One region of the Micromonospora sp. SYSU B005 genome, then DNA from elsewhere that is predicted to be linked to it. Evidence: riboswitches for the same ligand, from Rfam matches in the RefSeq annotation. Region 1 holds a riboswitch; the other holds the start of a gene.

What was found. A riboswitch is a leader RNA that binds a small molecule or an ion and turns the genes downstream of it on or off. The one in region 1 is predicted to bind cyclic di-AMP.
Region 2: another riboswitch for cyclic di-AMP. It lies ahead of SM452_RS07355 (LysM peptidoglycan-binding domain-containing protein); the one in region 1 lies ahead of SM452_RS10595 (C39 family peptidase).

Annotation. Positions count from the first base shown of each region.
Region 1 covers NZ_JAXCFU010000003.1:304,174-311,080, forward strand. Annotated here, with positions in the region: gene SM452_RS10585 (CDP-glycerol glycerophosphotransferase family protein) at 1-685, shown strand, start outside; gene SM452_RS10590 (alpha/beta fold hydrolase) at 723-1,469, opposite strand; gene SM452_RS10595 (C39 family peptidase) at 1,722-2,576, opposite strand; cyclic di-AMP (ydaO/yuaA leader) riboswitch at 2,770-2,912, opposite strand; gene SM452_RS10600 (hypothetical protein) at 3,220-3,984, opposite strand; gene SM452_RS10605 (hypothetical protein) at 4,120-4,464, opposite strand; gene SM452_RS10610 (acyltransferase family protein) at 4,545-5,762, opposite strand; gene SM452_RS10615 (polysaccharide pyruvyl transferase family protein) at 5,919-6,907, shown strand, end outside.
Region 2 covers NZ_JAXCFU010000002.1:455,036-461,942, reverse strand. Annotated here, with positions in the region: gene SM452_RS07365 (M4 family metallopeptidase) at 1-916, shown strand, start outside; gene SM452_RS07360 (YbaB/EbfC family nucleoid-associated protein) at 1,052-1,501, opposite strand; gene SM452_RS07355 (LysM peptidoglycan-binding domain-containing protein) at 1,687-2,331, opposite strand; cyclic di-AMP (ydaO/yuaA leader) riboswitch at 2,330-2,475, opposite strand; gene SM452_RS07350 (LLM class flavin-dependent oxidoreductase) at 2,647-4,209, shown strand; gene SM452_RS07345 (winged helix-turn-helix transcriptional regulator) at 4,259-4,735, shown strand; gene SM452_RS07340 (SDR family oxidoreductase) at 4,768-5,466, shown strand; gene htpG (molecular chaperone HtpG) at 5,841-6,907, opposite strand, start outside.

The DNA.
Region 1 (6,907 bases):
CGTCGTGGTCGGCCGTCCCCAGGTCGAGGCCATCGAGGTACGCCGGGAGCCGGTCACCCCGTCGGCCCACCCGACGGTCCTCTACACCCCGACCTGGACCGGGCACCACGCCGACGCCAACTACTGCTCGCTGCCGGTGGCCGAGACGCTGATCCGCCGGCTGATCGACAGGGGTGCCGCGGTGATCCTGCGCGCCCACCCGTACACCGGCAAGAACCCGGCCTCGGCCCGTCAGCTCGCCCGGCTCACCGAACTGCTCGCCGCCGACCGGGCGAAGACCGGCCGGCCGCACCTGTTCGGCGCCGCCGCGAGCCGCGAGCTGACGCTCACCGAATGCGTCAACCGCGCCGACGCGCTGGTCTCCGACGTCTCCGGAGTCATCTCCGACTGGCTCTACTCCGGCAAGCCGTACGCGGTCACCGACACCGGCGCCGACGGTGAGCACTTCGTCGAGCGGTTCCCGCTCGCGGCGTCCGGCTACGTGCTGCGGCGCGACATGTCCAACGTGGACGAGGTGCTCACCGACCTGCTGGACGCCGACCCGAAGGCGGCACAGCGCTGGGCGGCACGTACCCGTTACCTGGGCGACTTCCCCGCCGACGCCTACGCCGAGGCGTTCCTCTCCGCCGCCCGCCGGGAGCTGGAGCCCGACTGGGCGGTCCCGGGGCCGCGCGCGGCCCGCTAGAAGCGCGAGCCGGCCCGTCGCGGGCCGGCTCGCCCGCTCAGAGGTACGGGTCGAGCAGGGCGAGCACCGCCTCCGGGTCCTCGACGTGCGCGTTGTGGCCCAGCCCGGGCAGCGTCGCCACCGGCACGCCCAGTTCCTTGAGCTGCGCGTCGGTCACCATCGTGTCCGCCTCGCCGCGGGCCAGCAGCACCGGCACATCGGTGGCCGCCAGCAGCACCGGCAGCCGGGGCTCCCCGACCGCGAACGCGGCCGGGTCCATAGCGAGCCGCCAGCGGCCCTCCTCCCGCCGCAGTCCCGCCTCCACCACCGGGTGGTCCGGGGCGAACAGCCCGGCGAGCCCGGACACCCGCAGGTAGCGGCGGGCCGCCTCGTCACGGGTGGCGAACCAGGTGACCGGCCGGGCGGCCAGTTCCGCCGACTTCGCCAGCTCGGCCGGAGACCAGACCGCCTTGATGCCGAGCCCGACCACCGCGTCGACCGGGAGCCCCCGCTGCCGGGCCGCGAGCGCCAGCGCCACCACCCCGCCGAGCGAGTGCCCGAGCAGCACCAGCCGGTCGTCGGGGCCGAGCCGCACCGGCCCGAGCCCGTCCACCACGCGCTGCGCCAGGGCCTCGAACGAGTAGCCGTGCAGCGGCGGCGACCAGCCGTGACCGGCCAGGTCGGGGGCGAGCCAGCGGCCGGGCCAGCGGCGCTCCAGCAGCGGCGCCCAGGGCAGCCACACCTCGCCGGTGGCACCCATGCCGTGCAGGAGAATCAGGTGCCGCTTCCCCGTCGCATCGCCCATTGGCGCAGTCTGCCACCGCCCGCCCCGGACACGCGAGACCGAACCCCGCCGACCCCCTCGCCGCGGCTCCGGCCGCCCACACGCCGCCCTCACCCTCGATCTTGGAGTTGTGGCACCTTCCATAGCGGGCGAGCCGGGCATACTGGGCGCCACAAGTCCAAGATCGGCGCGCCGAAGGGGGCCGCGTGAGGGGCCGGGACGGGGAAGGCCGGCGCCCCGGGTGGGGTGCCGGCCTTCGGGGCTGTGGGACGGTCAGGCGGAGTAGCCGCGGCTGGCGATCCAGTGCGCCAGGTCGATCGTGGTGACCCAGTACGACGGCAGCGACGGGTCGGCCGAGTCGGCGATCCGCACGGTCCGGCCGTCGTCCTTGTAGCCGACCACCGCGACGTAGTGGCCGCCCGGGAACGAGTGCCAGCCGCCGTTGGTGTCGGTGGCGGTACCGGCGACGTTCGCGACGACCCCGCGGCCGTTGCTGATCGCCTCGACCACGTCGGCCTGGAGGCGGTCCATCTGAGCCGGGGTGGCCGAGCCGGGAATCATGCGGGTCCGGTACGGGTTGCCCTTGACCTGCTGGTTGAGCACCCGGGTGGTGTCCTCGGCCGAGTTGGTGCCCATCTCGGTGGTGCCGAGGGGGCCGGCGAGCGCGTCCTGGCTGCGCTCGATGCCGGCGGCGCTGAGCGCGTTGCGCACCGCGGCCGGGCCGCAGTAGAAGTAGTTGATCTGTGCCTGGTAGTCGTAGTCGAGCGACTTGCTCGACGGCGGCTTCGGCTTGGCCTTGGGCGTGGTGTCCGGGTCGGCGGCGGCCTTCGCGGACGGGGAGGCGCTCGGCGACGCGCTGGGCGAGGCGGAGGCACTGGACGACGTCTGCGGCACGGCGATGCGGGCCTCGCTGCGGCTGGCGGGCTGCTCGCCGAGGCGGGCGGCGCCGAGGTCGGCGACCGCGGCGGTGTTCTCCTGGACCGGGGCGTCGTCACCGGCGGTGGCGACGGTTCCGGCACCGGCGGCCAGCACGAGCGCGGCGGCCGATCCGGCGATGATCTGGTACGGGCGTTCGGTGACGATCCGTCGCAGCTGACGCTTCAGGTGGTGCTTCACGAAATCCTCCACGGGGCGTGAGCGGCACACGCCGGCCCGGCACGCGGAGGAACTCACACGTGCTGGCGGGGCCGGATGGCCGGGGGATCGGGAACGCCCGTGATGCCGGGCGCCCAGGGGGCGGTTGCCGGTCGCGCGTCAGGCGCGGACGGGCACCGCTTCGCCGTGGAGGCGGGGGGACGATCGAGGGGTGGGCAAGAGGGGTTACTCCTTCCGTGGCCGCCGACCGGGTTAGCTGACGGATTCGGGCGGGAAGTACGCCCTACCGCGGGCCGTGGGCTCGCGGATTCACCCCGATGGTGCTCATGGGTCCCCGGTTCGTGGAACACGATTAGGCGGGTCGGCGCGGCGTCGCCGTCGGCGATCGATTACCGCATCGGACGCGCCGACACTACCGGTGGGTATGTCCCCTGCCAAGCGCTCCCACCTGCGTAAACGTGATCCGCGGTAACGGATTTCGGAACACCCGGTTACTGACTTCGCTCAATGGGACAAGCAGTTTCGACGGCGCCCGGCGGCGGAAAGCGGACAGACGGCGAGCACCCGACCGGCAATCGCGGGACTCGATGACCTGTTCTGCGCCCGGCGCCCGTTTCGACGGCCCGGGTGACCGGGCTCACCACATTCCGGGTAACGATTCGGTCGAGACGAGACCTCAGCCGACCCGGGCCGGGCGCCAGCGGGCGTTACGGACCGTAGCGGCCACCGGCTGGGCGCTCGCCGTCGCGCTCCGGTACGCCGGGGCGGGCCGCAGCGCCGCGGTGGCCGCGTACGCCTCGGCGGCGAGCGTCCGGGCGGCCTCGGCGGCCAGTTCCGCGTCCCGCCAGGCCGTCCGCTCCCGCGCGGCGGCGCTCTCCCATCCGGCCCGGCGCCCGTCCCGGACGGTGCGGGCCAGCACGATCTCCTGCTCGGCCGGGTGCCGGCGCGGATCCCATCCGTTGCGGCGGGCCAGCACGTCGGCGAGCTGACGGGCGGTCAGGTCGCCCCGCCAGTGCGCCGTCATGGCGGCGTGGTGCAGCCAGCGCTCCCGGGCCGCGTACTCGGCAGGGGTGCGCGGCGTGCGCGGGGCGGGCAGCGCGGCGGCACCGGCGAAGCGGCGGGCGGCGGCGTCCGCCTCGTCGTACGCGGTCCAGGCCCGGTCCGCCTCGTCCTGCGCGGCCAGCCACCGCTCCCGGCGGCGACGGGCCGTCTGGGCGGCTCCGGCGGCGGCCACCGCGACCTCCTCGGCGTACCGGATCAGGTCGTCGTGGCGGGCGGCGTCGGCGTCGGCCGGTTCGGGGGCGGCCTTCGGCACGGGGTCGCGTTCGGGCCGGGCGACGAGGGCGGCGAGCAGGCCGAGGGCGAGCAGCAGGAGGAAGGACCAGATGGCGGCGGCCTCGGGCACGGAGGTGAGGAAGTGGTACAGAGCGGTCTGGGACATGGTCGGCACCTCACGGGAAGGACCTGGCGGGAGGACCCGCACGATCTCGCCGGGGCGGGCCGGTAAGGCCACCAGGGCGGGCGCGGGGGATGACGTGCGAGTGGGTGCGGAAGACGGGCGCGGCCCGTGAGCGGGTCAGCGGGCGGGCGGGGCCCGCGGGCCGGCCGGTGCGGCGGCCCATCCGGCCGAGACCGGCTGCGGCGCGGCCGGGGCGGCCGCCCGGGGCGCGGGCGCCGGCACGCCGGCGGGGAGGGCCTGCCGCTCGGCCACGCGGTCGGCTTCCGGCCGCGCGGTGGTCGAGGCGCCCGCGACCGGGTACGCCGAGACGGCGGCAGCCGGGGCCGGGGCGGCAGCGGCGACACCGGACGGCAGCGTGGCGGCGCCGAACGAGAAGGCGACGACCACGGCGAGACTGGCGAGCATCCGGGCGGTCCAGCGGGCCACCCACCACACGGGGCAGGTGAGCGCGATCGGAAGCACGGGTACAAATTACCGCCGAACCCCCACGAACGCACCGCCGCACGGCGTGTCGCGGATCGACCGGCCGGCGTGTGCGCGTGTCAGTCCGGGCGACGCCGCCCGGCGTACTCGATGTCCTCGGCCGGACCGGTGACGGAGGCCGCGCCCCCGTCGGCGGCCGGCCCGGCGGCGGCCTCGGTGGGCCTGCGCGGAGCCGGCACGGCCGGTGCGGGCGACGCCGCGCGGGCCCGGCGGGACGGGCCGAGCAGGCGCATCATCGGTGTCTCCACCCAGCGGTGCAGCGCGGCGGCCAGCGCGAGCGTGACCACCAGGAAGCCGAGCACCGCGAGCGGGCCGCGCCAGCCGGGCAGGCCGGTCCCCCAGTGCCCGGTCAGCCGCAGCACGGTGACCATGACCAGCACGTGCACCAGGTAGAAGGCGAACGACACCTCACCGAGCCAGACCATCGCCCGGGACCGCCAGGGAGTGGGCCGGCCGCGCACGTCGGCGTCCGCCGCGGCGGCGATGACCAGCAGGTACGCGACAGCGAGCAGCGCCGCCCAGAACTCGGCCGGGATCCACAGCGCGGCGACCACCCAGGTGGTGACGAACAGGCCGGTGGCGACGGCGAGGTTCGGGCCGCGCCAGCGGTGCCGGCGCATCAGCTCGGCGGCGGCCACCCCCATCCAGAACTCCAGCGACCGGGTCACCGGGAAGATCTGGGTGAACCACCACCGCTGCTCCTCCGGCACGAGTTGCTGGCCGGGCCACAGCGCCAGGATGAGCAGCGGCGCCGCGACCAGCACGGTCCGCAGCACGCCGGTACGGGCCCGGCGCAGCCACGGCACCACGAGCGGCAGGCACAGGTAGAAGGCCAGCTCGCAGGAGAGCGACCAGCTCACGTTGTTGACGCTGTAGAAGTAGCCGCCCAGCGGGATCCACGCCTGGACCAGGAAGAAGTTGGCGATCGCGGCCCACGGCACGACCGGGTCGGCGAACCAGGCCGCTACCGCAAGCGCCGCGACGAACGTCACCACGTGGTTCGGGTAGATCTTGGCGAACCGGCGGCGCAGGAACGTCCACGCGCGCTCCCCGTCCCGGTACGACCAGACCAGCACGAACCCGCTGAGGATGAAGAAGAACTCGACACCGGACAGGCCCAGGCTGAACGCCTTGTCGACCAGGGGCTTCAGGTGCGGCTCGGCGACGATCCCCATCGTCCCGGCGTGGAAGCCGAAGACGAGCAGCGCGGCGACCCACCGCAATCCGGTCAGCGACGGCAGTCGCGGGGCACGGGTGACGGTCGGCGCGCTGGTCATTCCGGGCACCCTACCCCGGGCAACCGGGACGTTCCCGGCGAGCCGACGTCCGGTCGGCTCCGCCGGGGCGGCGGATAGGATTTCCGTTCTGCACGCGCGGGCACCCACCCGGCTCCCGCCCGCACGCCGTGCCGTACGGAAGGTGAGCGAAACCGGATGCACCAGCGGATCCTGCTCCGCGCCCGCAAGGGCCCGTTCGACGTCCTCACGCCGGAGGAGACGTTCGCCGGCAACTGGATCGGCGACAACAGCGGCAACCTGGTCTTCAGCCACGCGGCGCACAAGCTGCTCGCCACCTCCACGGCCGAGATCACACCGACCCGCGTCCCGGCCGACCCGCGCCTCGCCGACGAGATCAACGAGCGGCACGACGTGTTCGTCGTACCCCTCGCCAACGCGTTCCGCCGCAGCTTCATTCACCGGCTCACGCCGCTGACCCGGCTGATCGAACGGCTGAAGATCCCGGTGGTGGTGCTCGGCGTCGGCGTGCAGACGAACGTCGACGGCGACCGCGAGTACCTGCGGCCGATCGACGAGCCGGTCCGCGCCTTCTGCAAGGCCGTGCTGGACCGGTCGCACAGCATCGGCGTACGCGGCGAGGTGACCGAGAGCTACCTCAACGCGCTGGGCTTCTCCGACGTGGAGCAGATCGGCTGCCCGTCGATGTTCCTGCACGGCGACACGTTCCACCTGGAGAAGAGCCGCCCGGAACTGACCACCGACTCGAAGGTCGCGCTCACCATCTCCCCGTACGTCCGCTCGATGGCCTCGGTGGTCCGCCACCACCAGGAGCGCTACCCGAACCTCTGCTACGTGCCGCAGGACCTGCGCACGCTCGGCACCCTGCTCTACGGCGACGCGCCCGAGCACCGGGGCCAGAGCAGCGACATCCCGCTGCACACCTCGCACCCGCTGTTCGCCGAGGACAAGGTGCGCATGTTCGTCGACCCGTGGACCTGGATGTCGCACCTGTCCGGGTACGACTTCGCGTTCGGCACCCGCATCCACGGCACCATCACCGCGCTCGTCGCCGGCACGCCCGGCTACCTGTTCGCGCACGACTCGCGCACCCTGGAACTGGCCCGCTACTTCGGCATCCCGCACCGGATCATGCGGGACGTGCCGGCCGACGTCGACGCCGCCGA
Region 2 (6,907 bases), on a different contig from region 1:
GATCAACCTGGTCGGCTCCGGCCCGATCCGCAACATGTACAACCCGTCGGCGCTCGGCGACCCGAACTGCTACTCCAGCAGCATCCCGTCGACCGAGGTGCACGCCGCGGCCGGCCCGGGCAACCACTGGTTCTACCTGCTCGCCAACGGCAGCAGCCCGACCAACGGGCAGCCGTCCAGCTCGACCTGCAACGGCAGCAGCGTGACCGGCCTGGGCATCCAGAAGGCCATGAAGATCATGTACAACGGCATGCTGCTGAAGACCTCGTCCTCGTCGTACCTGAAGTACCGCACCTGGACGCTGCAGGCGGCGAAGAACCTCTACCCGGGCAGCTGCGCGGAGTTCAACACGGTCAAGGCGGCCTGGGACGCGGTGAGCGTGCCGGCCCAGTCCGGTGACCCGACCTGCTCCGGCGGCACCCCGACGCCCACCCCGAGCACCACGACCACCCCGCCGTCGGGCGGTTGCTCCGGCAACAAGCTCGCCAACCCGGGCTTCGAGTCGGGCAACGTGACCTGGAGCGCCTCGTCCGGCGTCATCACCACCGACAGCGGCCAGGCCGCGCACGGCGGCTCGTACAAGGCGTGGCTGGACGGGTACGGCTCGTCGCACACCGACACGCTCAGCCAGTCGGTGACGATCCCGGCCGGATGCCGGGCGACGTTGAGCTTCTGGCTGCACATCGACAGCGCGGAGTCGACCACCAGCACCGCGTACGACAAGCTCACCGTCAAGGCGGGCAGCACCACGCTGGCCACGTACTCAAACCTGAACAAGGCCACCGGCTACGTGCAGCGGTCCTTCGACGTCTCGTCGCTGGCGGGCACCACGGCGACCATCTCGTTCAGCGGCGTGGAGGACAGCTCGTTGCAGACGTCCTTCGTCGTCGACGACACCGCGGTCACCCTGAGCTGACCGTGGCGTAGCGCGGCCGGTCGTCGTCCTCCCGGCGGCCGGCCGCCTCGTCGTGTCAGGCCGGTGCCGCGTCGCGCGTGGTCGGCGCCGCGTGCGGGTGCGGCGCCTCGTCGTGCCGGGGCGTGTGCGGTCGGGTCAGACCGCGCGCCCGGCCCGGGACCCAGCGCCGCGGTCGCGGTGGATCCGCGCGGCCGCCTCGTGCATCGCGCGGCCGAACAGCTCGGCCTGGTCGCCCATGCTGCCGAGCCGGGCGGCGAGCGCGTCGGCGTCGGCCCGGGCCGACGCGCTGACCCGGTCGTCCAGCTCGGACAACGCGGCGTTGGCGGCGGTCACGAGGTGTCCGCAGAGGACGTCGAGGGGCTCGCCGGCCAGCTCCGGGTCGATCGTCACGGAATCGAGCCGGCCACCCTGGACGGCGACCGCGCGGACCCGGCCGCCGGCTGCAGTGCCCTCGGCGAGCAGCAGGTCGCCCGGCTCGCCGTCGGCGTGTGCCGAGGCCCGGGAGCGCATCGCGGTGAGCGCCTGCTGCGTGCGGGTCAGCAGCTCGTCGATGCTCGCGGCCGCCGAGAACGGGTCGTTGGTCATATCCGCGCTTTCTTCACGTCTTAGCCGAGCATGCGTGACCCTAGCAACCGGCTCCGACGAATCGCCGTCACCGGCCGGTCCGGGTCGCGTCCCGGCGCCGCGAGCAGGCCGGACACCGGCCACGCGGCGTGTCGCGGACGGCCGGGCGCCCGGCCGGGACGAACCGGCCGGGCGCTCGGACGAGGTCAGCGCAGGCGCAGCTGCTGACCGGGGAAGATCAGGCCCGGGTCGTCGCCGACCACGGCGCGGTTGCGCTCGTGCAGGGCACGCCAGCCGCCGTCGACGCGCTGCGCCACGGCGATCTCCGACAGCGTGTCCCCGCGCCGGACGACGTACGTCCCGGCGCCGGACGACGGCCGCGGCGCCGCCTTCGTCGTGGCGCGTTCCGGCGCGGCCTTCGTCGCGGCGGCCCGCTTCGGCGCCGCCTTCCTCGGTGCCGCCTTCGTGGTGGCCCGCTCGGACCGGGTCGCCGTGCTGGCCGAGCCGCCCTTCTTGCCGCAGACCGGCCACGCGCCGATGCCCTGGCCGCGCAGCACCTTCTCCGCGACGGCGATCTGCTCGGACCGGCTGGCCAGGTCGGCGCGCGCGGCGTACTTCTGGCCGCCGTAGCCGTTCCAGGTGGTGCGGGAGAACTGGAGCCCGCCGTAGTAGCCGTTACCGGTGTTGATCTTCCAGTTGCCGCCTGACTCGCAGCGCGCGACCGCGTCCCAGTTGACGCCCGCGCTGGCCGGAGCGGCCGGGCCGAACAGGGTCGCGGCGCCGACGGCGGCGCCGGCCAGGACCGCTCCGAGAGCGGTACGGCGGCTTCGGGCTGAGTATTCAGTTGCCATGTGGATTCCTCCACGCCGACGAGGTGAGCTGTCGGGTTCGGGCCGAGGAGCCCGGCCGCCGGTGGCGGCTTCACCCCGAGGTGACGATGCACCGTGGAACGTGTGGTTCCCCCGCTCCCGCACGAGGTTCGGTTACCGGGGCCGGCGGCGGGATTTGGCGTTTCCGGCCTGCGGTGTCCGCGTCTGCGAACGAAACCGACGCTAGGAGCGATTTGTGATGATCGTCCACTTCTTGTGACGCTCTTCACCCGGCCGGGCGACCGGCGGCGGCGCTACGGTGGCAGGGCCAGGCAAGATCACGGGAGGGCTTGACGGATGACCGATCACGGACACGAGCTGACCTTCGGCGGCTTCATCACCCCCGCCGCCGGGCAGCCCGACCAGGTGGTGGCGCTGGCCCGGCTCTGCGAGCAGGTCGGGCTGAACCTGGTCACGTTCCAGGACCACCCCTACCAGCCGGGCTTCCTGGACACCTGGACGCTGATGTCCTACGTGGCCGCCGCGACCGAACGTATCCGCCTGGCCGGAAACGTCCTCAACCTGCCGTTGCGCCAGCCGGTGGTGCTGGCCCGCAGCGTCGCCAGCCTGGACCTGCTCACCGGCGGCCGGGTCGAGCTGGGACTCGGTGCGGGCGCGTTCTGGGACGCGATCGAGGCGGCGGGCGGGCGACGCCTGTCCCCCGGCGCCGCCGTCGAGGCCCTCGACGAGGCGATCCGGGTGATCCGCGAGGTCTGGGACACCGACCGTCGCGGCATGATCCGCGTCGACGGCGAGCACTACCGGGTGGTCGGCGCCAAGCGCGGTCCGGCGCCCGCGCACCCGGTGGGCATCTGGGTCGGCGCGTACAAGCCGCGCATGCTGCGCCTGGTCGGCCGCGCCGCGGACGGCTGGCTGCCGTCCCTGTCGTACCTGCCGAAGGGCCCCGACGAGCTGCCCGCCCTGAACGCGCTCGTCGACGAGGGCGCTCAGGCCGCCGGGCGCGACCCGGCCACGATCCGCCGCATGCTCAACGTGACCGGCACGTTCGCCCGCTCGTCGGCCGGTTTCCTGGCCGGGCCGCCGGAGCAGTGGGTGGAGGAGCTGGCCGGGCTCACCCTGGAGCACGGCATCACCACGTTCATCCTCGGCAGCGACGAGCCGCGCGCGATCCAGATCTTCGGCCAGGAGGTCGCGCCCGCCGTGCGGGAGCTGGTCGCCGCCGAGCGCACCGCGCCCGCCGGCGGAACCCGCACGGCCGCCGACGAGCAGACCGCCGCCGCCGGCCCGAGCACGCTCGGCGTCACCCCCACCCCCGACCCGGGGGTACGCCTGAGCGCGCGCCGCCCCTGGGACGAGTCCACCCGCCCGAGCGCCCCGCCGCCGCCGGCCGGGCACGTCTACCCGGCCCGCGGACAGGCCGCCGGGCAGCACCTGGTGGACGTGCACGACCACCTGCGCCAGGAGCTGGCCCAGGTGCGCGATCTGCTGGAACAGGTCAAGCAGGGCACTGTCTCGCCGGGCCGGGCGCGGGCCGCCCTCAACGAGATGACCATGCGGCAGAACAACTGGACGCTCGGGGCGTACTGCGCGGCGTACTGCACGATGGTCACCCAGCACCACGGGCTGGAGGACGCCTCGATCTTCCCTCACCTGCGCCGCTCCGAGGCCGGGCTGGCGGCAGTGCTGGACCGCCTCGAGGAGGAGCACGTGGTGATCCACGGCGTGGTGGAGAGCGTCGACCGGGCGCTCGTCGAGCTGGTCCGGCACCCCGGCGACTTCACGCAGCTCCAGGAGGCGGTGGACCTGCTCACCGACACGCTGCTGTCGCACCTGTCGTACGAGGAGCACCAGATCGTCGAGCCGCTGGCCCGGCACGGATTCTTCCCCGGCCAGCTGTGAGGTAGCTGACTTCTGCTTTCCTAAGTCAGGGGGGGGTACCGTCGACGCCATGACGGACCTCCTCGCGCAGCGTGACTCCTGGTCCACCGCCAACTGCTCGATCGCCCGGGCACTGGAGGTGGTCGGCAACCGCACCACGCTGCTCCTGCTGCGGGAGGCGTCGTTCGGCACCCGCCGCTTCGACGACTTCGCCCGGCGGGTCGGCGTCAGCGAGCCGGTGGCCGCCGCCCGCCTCAAGCAACTCGTCGCCGACGGGCTGCTCGACCGGCGTCCCTACCGCGAGCCCGGGCAGCGCACCCGCGACGAGTACGTGCTCACCGCGAAGGGCAGCGACCTGATCCCGGTGCTGGTCGCGCTGCGGCAGTGGGGCGACGCGTACGCCGCCGACGAGGCGGGCCCGGCGGTCCGGGTGGCCCACGACGAGTGCGGCGCCCCCGTGCACGCCCGGCTGCGCTGCGACGCCGGGCACGACGTACCGCCCGGTGAGCTCGCCGTCCTGCCCGGTCCGGGCCTGCTGTCCGCCTGACTCCCCTCCCTCACCACACCTCGGAGCGACACATGAAGATCGCTGGAAGCACCGCCCTGGTCACTGGCGCCAACCGCGGCTTCGGCCGGCACCTGGCCGCCGAACTCGCCGCGCGCGGTGCCACCGTCTGGGCCGGCGCCCGCAACCCGGACGCCGTGGACCTGCCCGGCGTGACCCCGGTACGCCTGGACGTCACCGACCCCGCGTCGGTCGCCGCCGCCGCCGAGCGGGCCGGTGACGTGACGCTGCTCGTCAACAACGCCGGCGTGAGCACCGGCACCGACCTGCTCGACGGCGACCTCGAGAAGATCCGGCTGGAGCTGGAGACGCACTACCTCGGCACGCTGTCGGTGGTGCGGGCGTTCGCGCCCCGGATCGCCGCGAACGGCGGCGGCACGATCCTGAACGTGCTGTCCGCGCTGTCCTGGTTCACGTTCCCCGGCGTCGGCGCGTACGGCGCGGCCAAGGCCGCCGAGTGGTCGATGACGAACGCCCTGCGCCTGGAGCTGGCCGGCCGGGGCGTCCGCGTCGCGGGCCTGCACGTGGGCTACATGGACACCGAGATGGCCGCCGCCGTACCCGGCCCGAAGGCGCACCCGGCCGACGTCGCCCGGCTCGCCGCCGACGGCATCGAGTCCGACAGCTACGAGATCCTGGCCGACGACGTCGCCCGCCGGGTCCAGGCCGGCCTGTCCGGCGGCGTGGCCGCGCTCTACCCCGCCCTCCCCTGAGCCGACCGGGCTCGCCGCCCCGGCGCACCGGCTCAGCGGCCCCTTCACCAGCCAACGGCGATTACGGCCGGCCGCGCGGCTGGACACCAGGCCGGCGCCTCACCGGCTCCAGCAGATCCAGCCCGACCCACACCCGTCCACCCAGGCAGGCCCTGCCGACGCGGGCCTGCAGAGACCACCCACCGGGAGCTCACTCACCGAGCCTGCTCCCTCCATCTGGGACTGATCTTCCCCATCCTGGGACAAGCCAGCTTGATCCACGCCAGCTCGGCGAGGTGGCGGTATCGGGGGCATCCTGATACCGCCACCTCGGCGTAATGGAGTCGATCAAGCCGGCCGGGTCCGGCCGGCGGGGCGGGGCGGGGCGGGTGGGGCTACAGGCCTCGGGCGAGGCGGTCGGCGAGGATCCGGGTGAACCGGGCCGGGTCGGCCAGCTCGCCGCCCTCGGCCAGCAACGCCATGCCGTACAGCAGCTCGGCGGTCTCGGTCAGCGCTGCGGCGTCGGCACCCTCGCCGTGCGCCTTGCGCAGCCCGGTGACCAGCGGGTGGGCCGGGTTCAGCTCCAGGATCCGCTTGACCCGGGGCACCTCCTGGCCCATCGCCCGGTACATCTTCTCCAGCGTCGGCGTCATGTCGTGCGCGTCGCCCACCACGCAGGCCGGCGAGGTGGTCAGCCGGGTGGACAGCCGCACCTCCTTGACGCTGTCGGCGAGCGCGCCGCCGAGGAACGTGAGCAGGTCGGCGTACTCCTGTCGTTCCGCCTCTGCCTTCTCCTTCTCCTCCTCCGTCTCCAGGTCCACCTGCCCCTTGGCGACCGAGCGCAGCGTCTTCCCGTCGTACGCGCCGACGCGCTCGACCCACACCTCGTCCACCGGGTCGGTGAGGATCAGCACCTCGTAACCCTTGGCGCGGAACGCCTCCAGATGCGGCGAGTTCTCGATGGTGGCCCGGTTCTCGCCCGTGGCGTAGTAGATCTCGCTCTGCCCGTCCTTCATCCGCTCCACGTAGTCGCGCAGCGTGGTCGGCTCGGCCGGGTCGTGGGTGCTGGCGGCGCGGACGAGTTCCAGCAGCGTCTCGGTGTTGTCCGGGTCCTCCAGCAGACCCTCCTTGACCACCGCGCCGAACTCGGTCCAGAACGTGCGGTACGACTCGGCGGACATGTCCTTGAGCGTGGCGAGCACCTTCTTTACCAGCCGGCGGCGCACCGCGCGGATCTGCCGGTCCTGCTGGAGGATCTCCCGGGAGATGTTCAGCGACAGGTCGTGCGCGTCCACCACGCCCTTGACGAAGCGCAGGTAGTTGGGCATCAGCGCGTCGCAGTCGTCCATGATGAACACGCGCTTGACGTAGAGCTGCACGCCGCGGCGGCCCTGCGGGGAGAACAGGTCGAGCGGGGCGTGCGAGGGCAGGAACAGCAGCGCCTCGTACTCGAAGGTGCCCT